Linked DNA regions of Aromatoleum aromaticum EbN1. The main gene of each other region encodes a partner of the protein of the gene in region 2 in a complex. Links are inferred from orthologs where the notes say so. Each region holds a gene or a part of one and is shown on either strand. Other genes may lie near its edges.

Region 1 (5,710 bases), 650 kb from region 2 along the record:
GGTGGTGGCCCGTTCGATCGGGATGCCGGCTTTGCGCGCATGCCAGGGCAAGAGCTTGGGTGTCTTCATGATTGGTTCTCCTGTGAGCTTGTCGGCCTTGTCGGCTTTTGCGCCGGGACAGACCTTGTAAGTCCACCGTTCGAGGCGCTGTTAATGCGGTGCAACATACAAAAATTTCGCGAATTCTGCGCCGCTCAAGGAGGTAATTCCTTGATAAAACGCAAACGGATGCTGCGTTGCACAATTTCAAACTAAAGGATCGTCCGGGGCAAATCAACGTCGTTGTTGTGCCGATGCAACAGTGCCATTTTTTACGTTGTCGCGATCGCGATTCCGAGCGAGCCCGAAGTTTCCCTCGCGTCCCGGTTAAAATTCGCTGTGCCCCAAGAGAAAACCGAATGTCCGATCTGCTCGCCAACCTCAATCCCGAACAACTCCAGGCCGTTACCTTGCCGCCGCAACACGCGCTGGTCCTGGCCGGCGCCGGTTCCGGCAAGACCCGCGTCCTGACGACGCGCATCGCGTGGCTCGTGCAGACCGGGCAGGTCGATCCGCAAGGTGTCCTGGCCGTCACTTTCACGAACAAGGCGGCAAAGGAACTGCTCGCGCGCCTGTCCGCGATGCTGCCGCTGAGCTTCAACCGGTCGGCGCGCGGCATGTGGATCGGCACGTTTCACGGACTCTGCAACCGTTTGTTGCGCGCTCACCACCGCGACGCCGGCCTGCCCCAACTGTTCCAGATCCTCGATTCGGGCGACCAGCTCGCCGCGATCAAGCGGCTCCTGAAGGCGCTGAACGTCGACGACGAGAAATTCCCGCCGCGCGAACTGCAGCATTTCATCAACGGCCAGAAAGAAGCCGGGCTGCGTCCCCATGCCGTCGAAGCTTGGGACGATTACACGCGCCGCCGGGTCGAGCTGTACATCGAGTACGAGTCGCAGTGCCAGCGCGAGTCTGTCGTGGATTTTGCCGAGCTGCTGTTGCGCACTTACGAGCTGCTGGAGCGCAATGAGCCGATCCGCAAGCATTACCAGCAGCGTTTCCGCCACATCCTCGTGGACGAATTCCAGGACACGAATCGGCTCCAGTACCGCTGGCTGAAGCTGCTTGCCGACACGGGTCGCGACGGCGCAGCGAAGCTGTTCTGCGTCGGCGACGACGACCAGTCGATCTATCGTTTCCGCGGCGCCGACGTCGGCAACATGCGCGATTTCGAGCGCGAGTTTCACGTCGCCAACGTTATCCGCCTCGAGCAGAATTACCGTTCGCACGGCAACATCCTCGATGCCGCGAACGCGATCATCCGGCATAACGCCGGCCGTCTCGGCAAGAATCTGTGGACCGAACGCGGCGCCGGCGAGCCGATCCGCGTGTTCGAGGCCTGCGGCGACCTGGACGAGGCGCGCTGGATCGTCGACGAAATCCAGTCGCTGGTGCGCGACGGCATGAGCCGTTCCGGCATCGCGCTGCTGTATCGCTCGAACGCGCAGTCGCGCGTCCTGGAGCACCAGCTCTTTTCCAGCGGCATTTCCTACCGCGTCTACGGCGGCCTGCGTTTCTTCGAGCGGCAGGAAATCAAGCATGCGCTCGCGTACCTGCGCCTGATCGCCAATCCGGACGACGACACCGCGTTCAGCCGCGTCGTCAATTTTCCGACGCGCGGCATTGGCGCCCGTTCGATCGAGGCGCTGCAGGATGCGGCGCGCACATGGAACAGCAGCCTGTACGCGGCAGTGCCGCATGTGGCGGGGAAGCCGGGCACCGTGCTGGCCCAGTTCGTGCGCCTGGTCGAAGACCTGCGGCGCGACACCGCAAAGCTGCCGCTGCCGGAACTCGTCGACCATGTGCTCGATGTGTCGGGCTTGCGCAATCATTTCCGCAACGAGAAGGAAGGCCAGGAGCGGCTCGAAAACCTCGATGAACTGATCAATGCAGCAGCGAATTTCGTTGCCGAAGCAGGCGTGCAGGCCGATGCGCAGGACATGGCGCATGCGCTGCTCGCCGACTTTCTTGCGCACGCATCGCTCGAGGCCGGGGAGCACCAGGCCGATGCCGGCAGCGACGCGGTGCAGTTGATGACGGTGCATTCATCGAAAGGGCTGGAATTCGATGCGGTTTTCCTGTCGGGCCTCGAGGAAGGGCTGTTTCCGCACGAGAACAGCATCATGGAGACGGAAGGGCTGGAGGAGGAGCGGCGGCTGATGTATGTAGCGGTGACGCGGGCACGCCAGCGGCTTTACCTGTCGTTCGCGCAGAGTCGCATGCTGCACGGGCAGACGCGCTACAACCTGCGTTCGCGCTTTCTCGAGGAAATTCCGGAGGAACTCACGAAGTGGCTGTCACCGCCGAATCCGCGCACGAGCGCGGTGCGCAGCGGGTTCGGCGGCTACTATCAGCCGTCGCGCGGCGGCGTGGTGGCGAAGGCGCCGGAACAACCGGTTTCGCGCAGCCGCGATCTGGGCGGCTTGCGTGTGGGTCAGCTGGTCACCCACGCCAAGTTCGGCCAGGGCGTGATCGTCGCCGCCGAAGGCAGCGGCTCGGACGCCCGACTCCAGATCAACTTCGGCGCCGCCGGCGTCAAGTGGCTGATGCTCGCGGTCGCGAAGCTCGATCCCGCGTGACTTCGGTCGCGCGCGATGCCGGCGGGCCGCGCCGTCGTCAGACGCCGTATTTGCGCGCCAGCGAGTCGTGCAGCGCAACGTACTCCTGCGTGAGCTTGTGCTTCGCGTCGAGATGGATCATCGGCCGCGCCTGCTCGTGGGATTCCTTGATCTTCACGGACGCGGACAAATAGGGCGTCAGCACCGACAGGCCTTCGTCGATCAGTTCCTGGACGACTTTTTGCGGCAGTGCGGCACGGGCCTGGAACTGGTTGACGACGATTCCTTCGACCTGCAGGTCGCGATTGTGGTCGCTGCGGATTTCCTGCACGTTTTCCAACAGCGAGTACAGCGCGCGGCGGGAAAACTCGTCGCAGTCGAACGGAATCAGGCAGCCCTCCGCGGCGATCAGCGCGGAGCGGGTGTAGAAATTGAGCGCCGGCGGCGTGTCGATGTAGATGCAGTCGTAGCGGCCGGCCAACTCCTCGAGCGCATCGCGCAGCTTGTAGATCTTGTAGCGGGACTCGAGCTTGCCCTGCAGATCTTCGAGCCCAGGGTGCGAAGGCATCACGTCGAGCCCTTCGAAAGGACTCGGGACGATGAACTCGCTCGTCTTTTTCGGGTTCAGCTTGAAGTTGAGCGTCTGGTCGAAGAAATCCGCCAGCGTCGTGTCGACCTCTCCGCTGGAGCGGCCGAGCAGATACTGGGTCGAGTTGCCTTGCGGGTCGAGGTCGACGACCAGCGTACGCCTGCCCTCGTGGGCGCTGATCGCCGCGAGGTTGCAGGTAATGGTCGACTTGCCGACTCCGCCTTTCTGATTGAACACCACGCGTCGCATCTTGGTTTTCCTGGTTGGGCTGCCACGCGATTGTGCCAAAAAATGTCCACGGTTACGTGTCGATGTACGCCGACGCCGCGCCGGAACACCAAGCCAGAAGATGGCGCGCGCCGCCATGCCGGTTTGCCCTGACATCCCTCTGCCCAAGGCTGGGCGGCTGCGCTAAACTTTCGCCTCGTCAAAGGTGGCGTCAGCGGCTGTCGCATGAAGCCGCCGTCATGCGGGCGCCGAGCCCGATCCGCTGCGATGCCCGGTTCAATGCCGGCCATTCGATCAGAACAAGCCACATCGTTGCGGACATTCCTCATTGATTGGCGAGGCGCCGGTGCGAGCGCAGAGCTTTTTCCGCACGTTCATAAACAAAGACAACCCAATTAGCACGAGAGGGAGCGCAATGGATCAGGATTTCATCACCGCGGCACTGGATTATCATCGTTCGCCGACCCGCGGAAAAATTTCAGTTGTTCCCACCAAGAGCCTGACGAACCAGCGTGACCTCGCGCTCGCCTACTCGCCGGGCGTGGCCGCGGCGTGCGACGCGATCGTCGCGGACCCGGGACAGGCGCGCGAACTGACGTCACGTGGCAATCTCGTCGCCGTCGTGACGAACGGCACCGCGGTGCTCGGCCTGGGCAACATCGGCCCGCTTGCGTCGAAGCCGGTCATGGAAGGCAAGGGCTGCCTGTTCAAGAAGTTCGCGAACGTCGATGTGTTCGACATCGAACTCGCCGAGCGGGACCCGGACAAGCTCATCGACATCATCGCGTCGCTCGAGCCGACGCTCGGCGGCGTCAACCTCGAGGACATCAAGGCGCCCGAGTGCTTCTATATCGAGCAGAAGCTGCGCGAGCGGATGAACATTCCGGTCTTCCATGACGATCAGCACGGCACCGCGATCATTTCGTCGGCAGGGCTGATCAACGGTCTCAAGATCGTCGGCAAGGACATCGGCGAAGTCAAGTTGGTGTGCTCCGGCGCAGGCGCGGCGGCGATCGCATGCCTCGACCTGATGGTCGGGCTCGGAGTGAAGCGCGAGAACGTGTTCGTCTGCGACTCCAAAGGCGTGATCCGCGTCGGCCGCGACGAGAACATGGAGCCGAACAAGGCCCGCTACGCGCAGTGCACCGATGCGACGACGCTCGGCGAAGTCATCGAGGGCGCCGACGTGTTCCTCGGCCTGTCGACCGCGGGGGTGCTGAAGCCCGAGATGGTCAAGCGGATGGCGAAAAAGCCGCTGATCTTCGCGCTCGCGAACCCGAACCCGGAAATCCTGCCCGAAGTGGCGAAGGAAGCGCGTCCGGACTGCATCATCGCGACCGGTCGGTCCGATTATCCGAACCAGGTCAATAACGTGCTGTGCTTTCCGTTCATCTTCCGCGGCGCGCTCGACGCCGGCGCGACGAAGATCACCGAGGAGATGAAGCTCGCGTGCGTGAAGGCGATCGCGGAACTCGCGCGCGCTGAGCAGAGCGACATCGTCGCTGCCGCCTACGGCAACGCCGACCTGCATTTCGGCCCGGACTACATCATTCCCAGCCCGTTCGACCCGCGCCTGATCGTCAAGATCGCGCCCGCGGTCGCAAAGGCGGCGATGGAGTCGGGTGTCGCGACCAGGCCGATCGAGGATTTTGCGGCGTACGCGGCGAGCCTGTCGGATTTTGTCTATCAGTCGGGCATTGTCATGAAGCCGGTGTTCTCCGCGGCGAAGCGGATTCCGGCCGAATTCAAGCGCGTGCTGTACGCCGAAGGCGAGGACGAACGCGTGCTGCATGCTGCCCGCGTCGTCATCGACGAGGAACTCGCGCGGCCGATCCTGATCGGCAGGCCGAGCGTGATCGAGATGCGCATCCAGAAGATCGGCCTGAACCTCGTGCCCGGACGCGACTTCGACATCATCAATCCCGAGTCCGACCCGCGCTACCGCGAGCTGTGGCAGGAATACCACCGCATGATGTGCCGCGACGGCGTGACGCCCGAACTGGCGAAGGCGAAGATGCGTCGCGACACGACGCTGATCGGCTGCATGGTGCTGCGTCGCGGCGACGCCGACGCGCTGGTGTGCGGCACTTTCGGCTCCTACGATTACCACTTCAAGACCGTTGAGGACGTCATCGGGTTGAAGAAGGGCTCGAAGCTGTTCGCGGCGATGAGCCTGCTGCTGCTGCCCAAGCGCATGCTCGCGATCACCGATCCGTACGTGAACGAGAATCCGAGCGCCGAGGAAGTCGCTGAAATCGCCCGGATGGCCGCCGAAGAGCTGCGCCGTTTCGGC
Region 2 (7,932 bases):
GTTGAACATCAGGAATTTGCCGAACGAGAAAAAACCGAGGTGGATCTCGTCGCGTACCACTTTCCAGCGGGGCTGCTTCGAGATGCACGCGGAAACGGCCTCGTGGAACGATTCGGTGCCCGGCATCTCGGAGGCGTCGGCGTTCGCATCAGCCATGTACTGCGGCAGATCGAGCGCAAAGTCCGTCTTGAGCTTCGCCGCCAGCGACAGGTTCTGAATGAGGTCGTCGTCGCTGTAGCGCAGCCGGAAGACATCCCGGGTGCCGGTCCGGGACAGCTCGACGGGCACGAGCAGCAACGGCGCCTTGCGAAGCTTGTCGGAGGATTCCGCCTCGTACCAATGCAGGAAACCCAGCGCAAGAAAAAGGATGTTTACCCCTTGCTCCTGGATGAAGGCCTGCGCTTCGGTGTGAATTTTCAGCAGGCTGAGGAATAGCCGTTCCTCGGAAAGAGCCGTCTGCAGCTTGGTATCCGTGTGCTGCGCGGTGATACTGCCGGCGACGTCCTCATCCGGCCAATCGACGCCGTCGAGTTCTGCGACGAGGGCCATCGTCGCCGCGTCCGGGGCCGGCGCATCGACTTCCTCGCGCTCTTCACCCGACTCCACGGCCGGGCCCTGAACGGAGTCTGTCCTGACGACGCTGTTCCCGGTCTCTTTCCCGCCCTTCGTTTTTTTCTCGGGTGCGGGCACGAACGTCATGGCCTTGTTCTGCCGGTACAGGAGCTGAAGGATCTGCTCGGAGCGCTCACCGATGATCGCCAGGCTCCTGGGGCCGCTGCGAAAATTGATCATCGTGTTGCGCAGCCCAATGTCGAGGAGGTCCTTTCGACTACTGGCAAGCTTTCTTTTAATCTCTGCGTGCGACATTTCACGTTACCTATTCACCGTCAGCCCGGGCACAGGATACCGGACCCATAAAGCCGATCAATGGTAAGCGAATACGCGCTGTCTCCGAGGTCCGCTGCCGAAGTCCGGACGACCCCGAAGCCATCGATCGGGCGAAGCCGCGGCAGCATATCAACGTGAGTCGGCCGGAAACGGGCCGCGGAAAAAGAAAAAGGCCAACCGGTGAAGGCTGGCCTTGTCCTGCTTTTTCTGGCTCCCCGACCTGGGCTCGAACCAGGGACACACGGATTAACAGTCCGTTGCTCTACCGACTGAGCTATCGGGGATCGGTAAGGTGTCCGGCGAAAACCGCCGGACCGAATTTTTGGCTCCCCGACCTGGGCTCGAACCAGGGACACACGGATTAACAGTCCGTTGCTCTACCGACTGAGCTATCGGGGAATTGAGCGGCGCAGTATAGATATCCGACGCGGACCCGTCAATATTTGACCAGGAGGATTTTCACGCCTTCGCGACCGACGCGATCGCCTTCGCGACGTAGCCGATATTGCGCGAGTTCAGCGCCGCGAGGCAGATCCGTCCCGTCGACACCGCGTAGATGCCGAACTCGTTCTTCAGCTGCTCGACCTGAGCGGCGGACAGGCCGGTGTAGGAGAACATGCCGCGCTGCTCGATGACGAAAGAGAAATCCTGGGCGACGCCGGCGCCTTTGAGGCTCTCGACCAGGCCAACGCGCATCGCGCGGATGCGATCGCGCATGCCGGCGAGCTCGTCTTCCCACATCTGGCGCAGTTCGGGGGCGTTGAGCACGGCAGCGACGACTGCGCCGCCGTGGGTAGGCGGGTTCGAGTAGTTCGTGCGGATGACGCGCTTGACCTGCGACAGGACGCGACCGGCTTCGTCCTTGTCCGCAGTGACGATCGACAGCGCGCCGACGCGCTCGCCGTACAGCGAGAACGACTTCGAGAACGAACTGGAGACGAAGAACTGCAGGCCGCTGGCGGAGAACAGGCGCACCGCGACTGCATCCGGCTCGATGCCGTCGGCGAAACCCTGATACGCCATGTCGAGGAAGGGCACGAGGCCGCGCGCGCGGCAGGCCTCGACCACTTCGCCCCACTGCGCTTCGGTGAGGTCGGCGCCGGTCGGGTTATGGCAGCACGCGTGCAGCACGACGACGGCGCCGGCAGCCAGTTCGCCGAGCTTCGCTTTCATGCCCGCGAAGTTCACGCCGCGCGTCGCCGGATCGTAGTACGGGTAGGTGTCGACCGCGAAACCGGCGGACTCGAAGATCGCGCGGTGGTTTTCCCAGCTGGGATCGGAAATGTAGACGGTTGCAGCCGGATTCAGCCGCTTCAGGTAGTCGCCGCCGACTTTCAGCGCCCCGGTGCCGCCGAGCGCCTGTATCGTCACCACCTGACCGTTTGCAATCAGTGCGGAATCCTTGCCGAACAGCAGGTTCTGCACCGCGTTGTTGTAGGCCGGAGCGCCTTCGATCGGCTGGTAGCCACGCGGCGGCATGGCCTCGAGGCGCGCCTTTTCGGCAGCCTTCACTGCGGCCAGCAGCGGAATCTTGCCGTTGTCGTCGTAATAGACGCCGACACCAAGGTTGACCTTGTCGGTGCGGGTGTCGGTGTTGAAGGCCTCGTTCAGGCCGAGAATCGGGTCACGAGGCGCCATCTCGACGGCGGCGAAGATCGAAGGCATATACAACTCCAGGTTGGGCGGGCGCGCGGTCCGGCCCGAAGCCTCGTCTCGAGATCCGGGTCCAGTGTGCCGTGCTTTGAGCCGCGTTTTGGGAAATAATAGGCCTCTTGTCGCGGCCATTCCGTCCTGGACGGCAACCCGGCAAGCGCCTGAAACAGCCGGAAATTTTAGCATGACGAGTTCGACCGACAGCGTTCCGGTGATCACTTTCGCGGATAGCCCGTTCCGCCTTCACCAGCCATTCCCGCCCGCCGGTGACCAGCCTGCGGCGATCGAGCTGCTCACCGAGGGCATCGGCGACGGACTGATGTACCAGACCCTGCTCGGCGTCACCGGCTCGGGCAAGACGTACACGATGGCGAACGTCATCGCCCGTTGCGGCAGGCCGGCGCTCGTGCTCGCGCCGAACAAGACGCTGGCCGCGCAGCTCTACGCGGAATTCCGCGAGTTCTTCCCCGAAAACGCCGTCGAGTATTTCGTCTCGTACTACGACTATTACCAGCCCGAAGCCTACGTGCCGTCGCGCGACCTCTTCATCGAGAAGGATTCGAGCATCAACGAGCACATCGAGCAGATGCGCCTGTCGGCGACGAAAAGCCTGATGGAACGGCGCGATGTCGTCATCGTCGCGACCGTGTCGTGCATTTACGGCATCGGCGACCCCGTTGACTATCACGCGATGATCCTGCACTTGCGCGAAGGCGAGCGCATCGCGCATCGCGACCTCGTGCAGCGTCTCGTCGCGATGCAGTATACGCGGTCGGACATCGATTTTCGCCGCGGCACTTTCCGCGTGCGCGGCGACGTCATCGACGTATTTCCGGCCGAGAACGCCGAACTTGCGGTGCGCATCGAGATGTTCGACGACGAAGTCGAGCACCTGACGCTGTTCGACCCGCTCACCGGGCACCTGAAGCAGAAGCTCGTGCGCTTCACGGTGTATCCGTCCAGCCACTACGTGACGCCGCGCGCGACGGTGCTGAAGGCGATCGAGGCGATCAAGGACGAACTGCGGGACCGGTCGGCCTGGTTCCAGACTTCGGGCAAGCTCGTCGAAGCGCAGCGCATCGAGCAGCGCACCCGCTTCGATCTCGAAATGCTCAACGAGATGGGCTTCTGCAAGGGCATCGAGAACTACTCGCGTCACCTCTCGGGACGCGGGCAGGGCGAGCCGCCGCCGACGCTGATCGACTATCTGCCGTCGGATGCGCTGCTGTTCGTCGACGAGTCGCACGTGTCGATTCCGCAAGTCGGCGGCATGTACAAGGGGGATCGTTCGCGCAAGGAAAACCTCGTCGGCTACGGTTTCCGGCTGCCGTCCGCGCTCGATAACCGTCCGCTCAAATTCGAGGAATTCGAGCGCCTGATGCCGCAGACGATTTTCGTCTCGGCGACGCCCTCGACCTATGAAGCCGAACACCAGGGACAGGTGGTGGAGCAGGTCGTGCGTCCGACCGGGCTGATCGACCCGGCGATCGACGTGCGGCCGGCGACCACCCAGGTCGACGACCTGCTGTCCGAAGCGAAGCGCCGCATCGCAGTCGGCGAGCGCGTGCTGGTCACGACGCTGACCAAGCGCATGGCGGAGGATCTGACCGACTATCTCGCCGAGAACGGAATTCGCGTCCGCTACCTGCACTCCGACATCGACACGGTCGAGCGCGTCGAGATCATCCGCGACCTGCGCCTCGGAAAGTTCGATGTGCTCGTCGGCATCAACCTGTTGCGCGAGGGGCTGGACATCCCTGAGGTGTCGCTGGTCGCGATCCTCGACGCCGACAAGGAAGGCTTTCTGCGCTCGGAACGCTCGCTGATCCAGACGATCGGGCGGGCCGCGCGGCACATCAACGGCCGTGCCATCCTCTACGCGGATGTCGTGACTCGGTCGATGCGCGCGGCAATCGACGAGACCGAACGACGGCGAGTCAAGCAGATCGCGTTCAACCAGGCAAACGGCATCGTGCCGAAGACAGTGAGCAAGCGGATCAAGGACATCATCGACGGTGTCTATGGAGGTGACGTGGAGCGCGACGGGCGGAGCGTGGCCGAACCGCCGCCCGAGTACTTTTCGATGAACGAGAAGACCGTGGCAAAATCGATCCGTAAACTGGAAAAGGAAATGCAGGAGCACGCCCGCAACCTGGAGTTCGAGAAAGCGGCCGCCGCACGCGATGAGCTGTTCCGCCTGCGGCAGCGGACGTTCGGTGCCGACCAGCACGGCACCCCATGAAGGAGAAAAGATTGACGAAAGTCCTGTTTGTCTGCACGGGCAATATCTGCCGGTCTCCGACCGCCGAAGGCATAGCCCGTCACCGGATCGAAGCTGCCGGACTGTCCGCGACAATCATGGTGGACTCCGCCGGAACCTACGGCGCCCATGTCGGGGAGCTTCCCGACCCGCGCGCCCGAAAAGCCGCAGGAAAGCGCGGCTACGATCTTTCCTCGCTGCGGGCGCGAAAACTGGAGATGGCCGATTTCCAGAATTTCGACCTGCTTTTGGCAATGGATGCGGCCCATCTGGAGACCATGCGCGGCCTCTGCCCGGAAGTTTATCGGCCGAAACTGCAGCTGTTCATGGACTACGCCCGCAAGCACCAGCTGAGCGAAGTGCCCGATCCCTACTTCGGGGGCGAGAACGGTTTCGAGGCGGTGCTGAATTACTGCGAGGATGCCGTCGAAGGTCTGCTCGAGGAGATTGTCGGGCGTTGAGGTGAATCAGAGCCCGCCTGCCGCTTCCGGCATTGCGGTATTCCCGGGCTGCAGCGCGAAAAAATGGGGCCGTCCGCGAGGAGGGCCCCATTTGCGCCAAACGCCGCAAGGCTTATTTGGAGTGGGTTTCGACCTGCTGCAGCGGTTCGTTGACGATGACCGGTGCCGGACGCGGGCGGCGTCCCAGCGGCCGGGCAGGCGTCTCGTCCGCCGTGCTCGCCAGCTCCTGGACCTTGTCGCGGCTGGTCTCGATCATCACCAGGCCGCTTTCGGCCAGGTTCACCCCCAGGTCGATCGGAGCGGAGGACAACCGGGACTCGGCCGTCCTGACTTCGGCTTCGGTCACGGCGACTTCGGTTTCCGGCGCGACGACATTTTGCGCGGGAGCCGCAGTAGGCGCCTGCTCGGCCTCGGCCTCGGCCTCGGCCTCGACCAATTCCTCGCCCGCGGATACCTGTACCGGTTCGGTGTCTGCATGGACGAGAGGTTCCATGAGGCCGGCCTGCAGCGATTCGCGCGCACGCTCGGCAGCTTCGATCGCTGCTTCCGGTGCAATTTTCGCTTCGAGTGCCGGTTCAATTGCAGCTTCTCTTTCGGCGACCGGTTCTGCGGCAGTTTCCAGCGTCACCGGCTCGGCTTCCGCCGGCGATTCAGCCTCGATGCTGGTTGCCGGATGCAACGAGACAGGCAACGGTGCAGCTTCGGCGGTGACCGCAATGGATTCCGGCGAGGTGACGGCGACAGGCAGCGGGGCGGTAGTTTCCGCGGCAGCCAAGGGCAGCTCGGCAGCCACTTCGGCAACCGGCTCGGCACTGGTGGCTTGTGTCGTTTCCGGTGCTGTTTCGATGCTCGGCACAGCCGTTTCGGCCCAGGTATCTCCGGTTTCATCGCCCGATGCAGCGACTTCTGCCTGCTGTTCAGTCCCGCGCCGGTCGCGGCGGCCACGGCTGCGGCGACGGCGCTTCTCGGGGGTGCCGTCTTCGGCTGCGGGAACGATGGCGGCAGCCTCCATCTGTGCGAGCGGGGCGGGGGCGATTGTGATAGTACTGGCCGGCGATTCCACGACGTTGTCCACTACCGCGGCCTCACCCTGCTTCGGCTGGGTGCGCTGACCACGGCCCTGGCGTGTACGCCCGCCGTTGTCACGCTCCGGACGTGCCGGCCTGTCGCCGCGGTCGACGCCGGTGTCGGATCGTTCCGTACGCTCGGACCGTTCGGGCCGCTCCGCGCGTTCGCCGCGCACCGGCCCTCTTGCAGTTTGGGCGGCCGATGTCGACTCGTCACGCTCACCCCGTTCGGTGCGTTGCTGGCCGTCGCGACGGTTGCGATTGTTGCCGCGGCGAGTATCGCTGCGCTCAGCCCGCGGACGGGACTCCGGCTTCGGGGCAATTTCCGGAGCCATTTGCGGCGTCACAGCAGGCTTCTCGCTGCGCAGCCAGCCGAACAGCCGCTGGAACAGTCCGGCGGGCTTTGGGGCGAGGCCGGGCGCCACCACCGGCTCGGTTTTCGGTTCGACGATCGGGGCAGGCTGGGCCGGCGAGATTCCCTTCACGACCGCTTCCGCGCGGGGCGGCTTGGTGTCCTCCTTCGACGGCAGCCGCAGATCGATTTCCGCAGGTTTGCCGACCATCTGGTAGCTCGCCAGCGCGACCTCTTCCTGGTTCAGCTGGTCATGGCGCAGACGAATGATTTCGTGGTGCGGTGTTTCCAGGTGGCGGTTCGGGATGATGATCAGCTGGATCTTGTGGCGAACCTCGATATGAGCGATGTCCACGCGCTTCTCGTTGAGCAGGAAGGTCGCGACGTCGACCGGGACCTGCAGATGCACGGCGCCGGTGTTTTCCTTCATCGCCTCCTCTTCCAGGATACGCAGGATGTGCAGTGCCGACGATTCCGTGCTGCGGATGTGGCCGGTGCCGTTGCAGCGCGGGCACGGGATATAGCTGGTTTCGGCAAGCGCCGGGCGCAGGCGCTGGCGCGACAGTTCGAGCAGGCCGAAGCGGCTGATCTTGCCAGTCTGGACGCGCGCGCGATCGTGCCGCAGCGCGTCCCGCAGCAGGCCTTCGACTTCGCGCTGGTTCTTTTGCGACTCCATGTCGATGAAGTCGATGACGATCAGGCCGCCGAGGTCGCGCAAACGCAGCTGGCGCGCGATTTCCTCGGCCGCTTCGAGGTTGGTTCGAAACGCGGTTTCCTCGATGTCCGCGCCTTTGGTCGAGCGCCCGGAGTTCACGTCGATCGATACCAGCGCCTCGGTGTGGTCGATGACGACTGCTCCGCCGCTTGGCAAGGTGACCTGGCGCGAGTACGCGGATTCGATCTGGTGCTCGATCTGGAAGCGCGAGAACAGCGGCACGTCATCGCTGTAGCGCTTGACGCGGTTTACGTTGGCCGGCATCACGTGTGACATGAACTGCCGCGCCTGTTCATACACGTCGTCGGTGTCGATCAGGATTTCGCCGATCTCGGGCTGGAAATAGTCGCGGATCGCGCGGATCACGAGGCTGCCTTCCTGGTAGATCAGGAACGCGCCGGATTGTGACTGTGCTGCGCCATCGATCGCGCGCCACAGTTGCAGCAGGTAGTTCAGGTCCCACTGCAGCTCTTCGGCATTGCGCCCGATCGCGGCCGTGCGTGCGATCAGGCTCATGCCGGAAGGAATCTCGAGCT

The links. The genes of interacting proteins can lie anywhere in the genome.
Region 1: the proteins of uvrB (region 2) and EBN1_RS12370 are in contact, whole or in part, in a crystal structure (PDB 7EGT), measured with the Thermus thermophilus proteins. The link is inferred for Aromatoleum aromaticum EbN1 from one-to-one orthologs. Residues at the interface, in WP_096411307.1 of Thermus thermophilus: Glu23, Leu25, Arg26, Asp27, Gly28, Glu29, Arg30, Phe31, Arg55, Glu326, Asp327, Phe328, Glu379, Ser382, Gln383, His398, Gly400, Arg401; in WP_096412145.1 of Thermus thermophilus: His654, Arg656, Phe657, Gln666, Asp668, Glu669, Lys680, Arg681, Leu682, Ser683, Lys685, Tyr686, Ala687.

What each region holds. Positions count from the first base shown.
Region 1 is NC_006513.1:2,596,505-2,602,214, forward strand. The notes cover bases 8-3,009. They hold EBN1_RS12370 (UvrD-helicase domain-containing protein), read left to right. Parts: upstream 8-398; coding sequence 399-2,621; downstream 2,622-3,009. Other genes in these bases: EBN1_RS12365 (hypothetical protein), read right to left, coding at 8-69; EBN1_RS12375 (ParA family protein), read right to left, coding at 2,659-3,009. Outside these bases: more of EBN1_RS12365, read right to left, coding at 1-7; more of EBN1_RS12375, read right to left, coding at 3,010-3,438; EBN1_RS12380 (NADP-dependent malic enzyme), read left to right, coding at 3,833-5,710. UniProt on the Escherichia coli protein: A helicase with DNA-dependent ATPase activity. Unwinds DNA duplexes with 3'-5' polarity. Translocates on single-stranded DNA with 3'-5' polarity. Initiates unwinding more efficiently from a nicked substrate than double-stranded DNA.
Region 2 is NC_006513.1:3,239,220-3,247,151, forward strand. What follows is about bases 2,326-5,254. They hold uvrB (excinuclease ABC subunit UvrB), read left to right. Parts: upstream 2,326-2,725; coding sequence 2,726-4,783; downstream 4,784-5,254. Other genes in these bases: EBN1_RS15385 (amino acid aminotransferase), read right to left, coding at 2,326-2,553; EBN1_RS15395 (low molecular weight protein-tyrosine-phosphatase), read left to right, coding at 4,795-5,254. In the rest of the region: EBN1_RS15370 (DUF3320 domain-containing protein), read right to left, coding at 1-867; more of EBN1_RS15385, read right to left, coding at 1,348-2,325; more of EBN1_RS15395, read left to right, coding at 5,255-5,262; EBN1_RS15400 (Rne/Rng family ribonuclease), read right to left, coding at 5,375-7,932. UniProt on the Escherichia coli protein: The UvrABC repair system catalyzes the recognition and processing of DNA lesions. A damage recognition complex composed of 2 UvrA and 2 UvrB subunits scans DNA for abnormalities.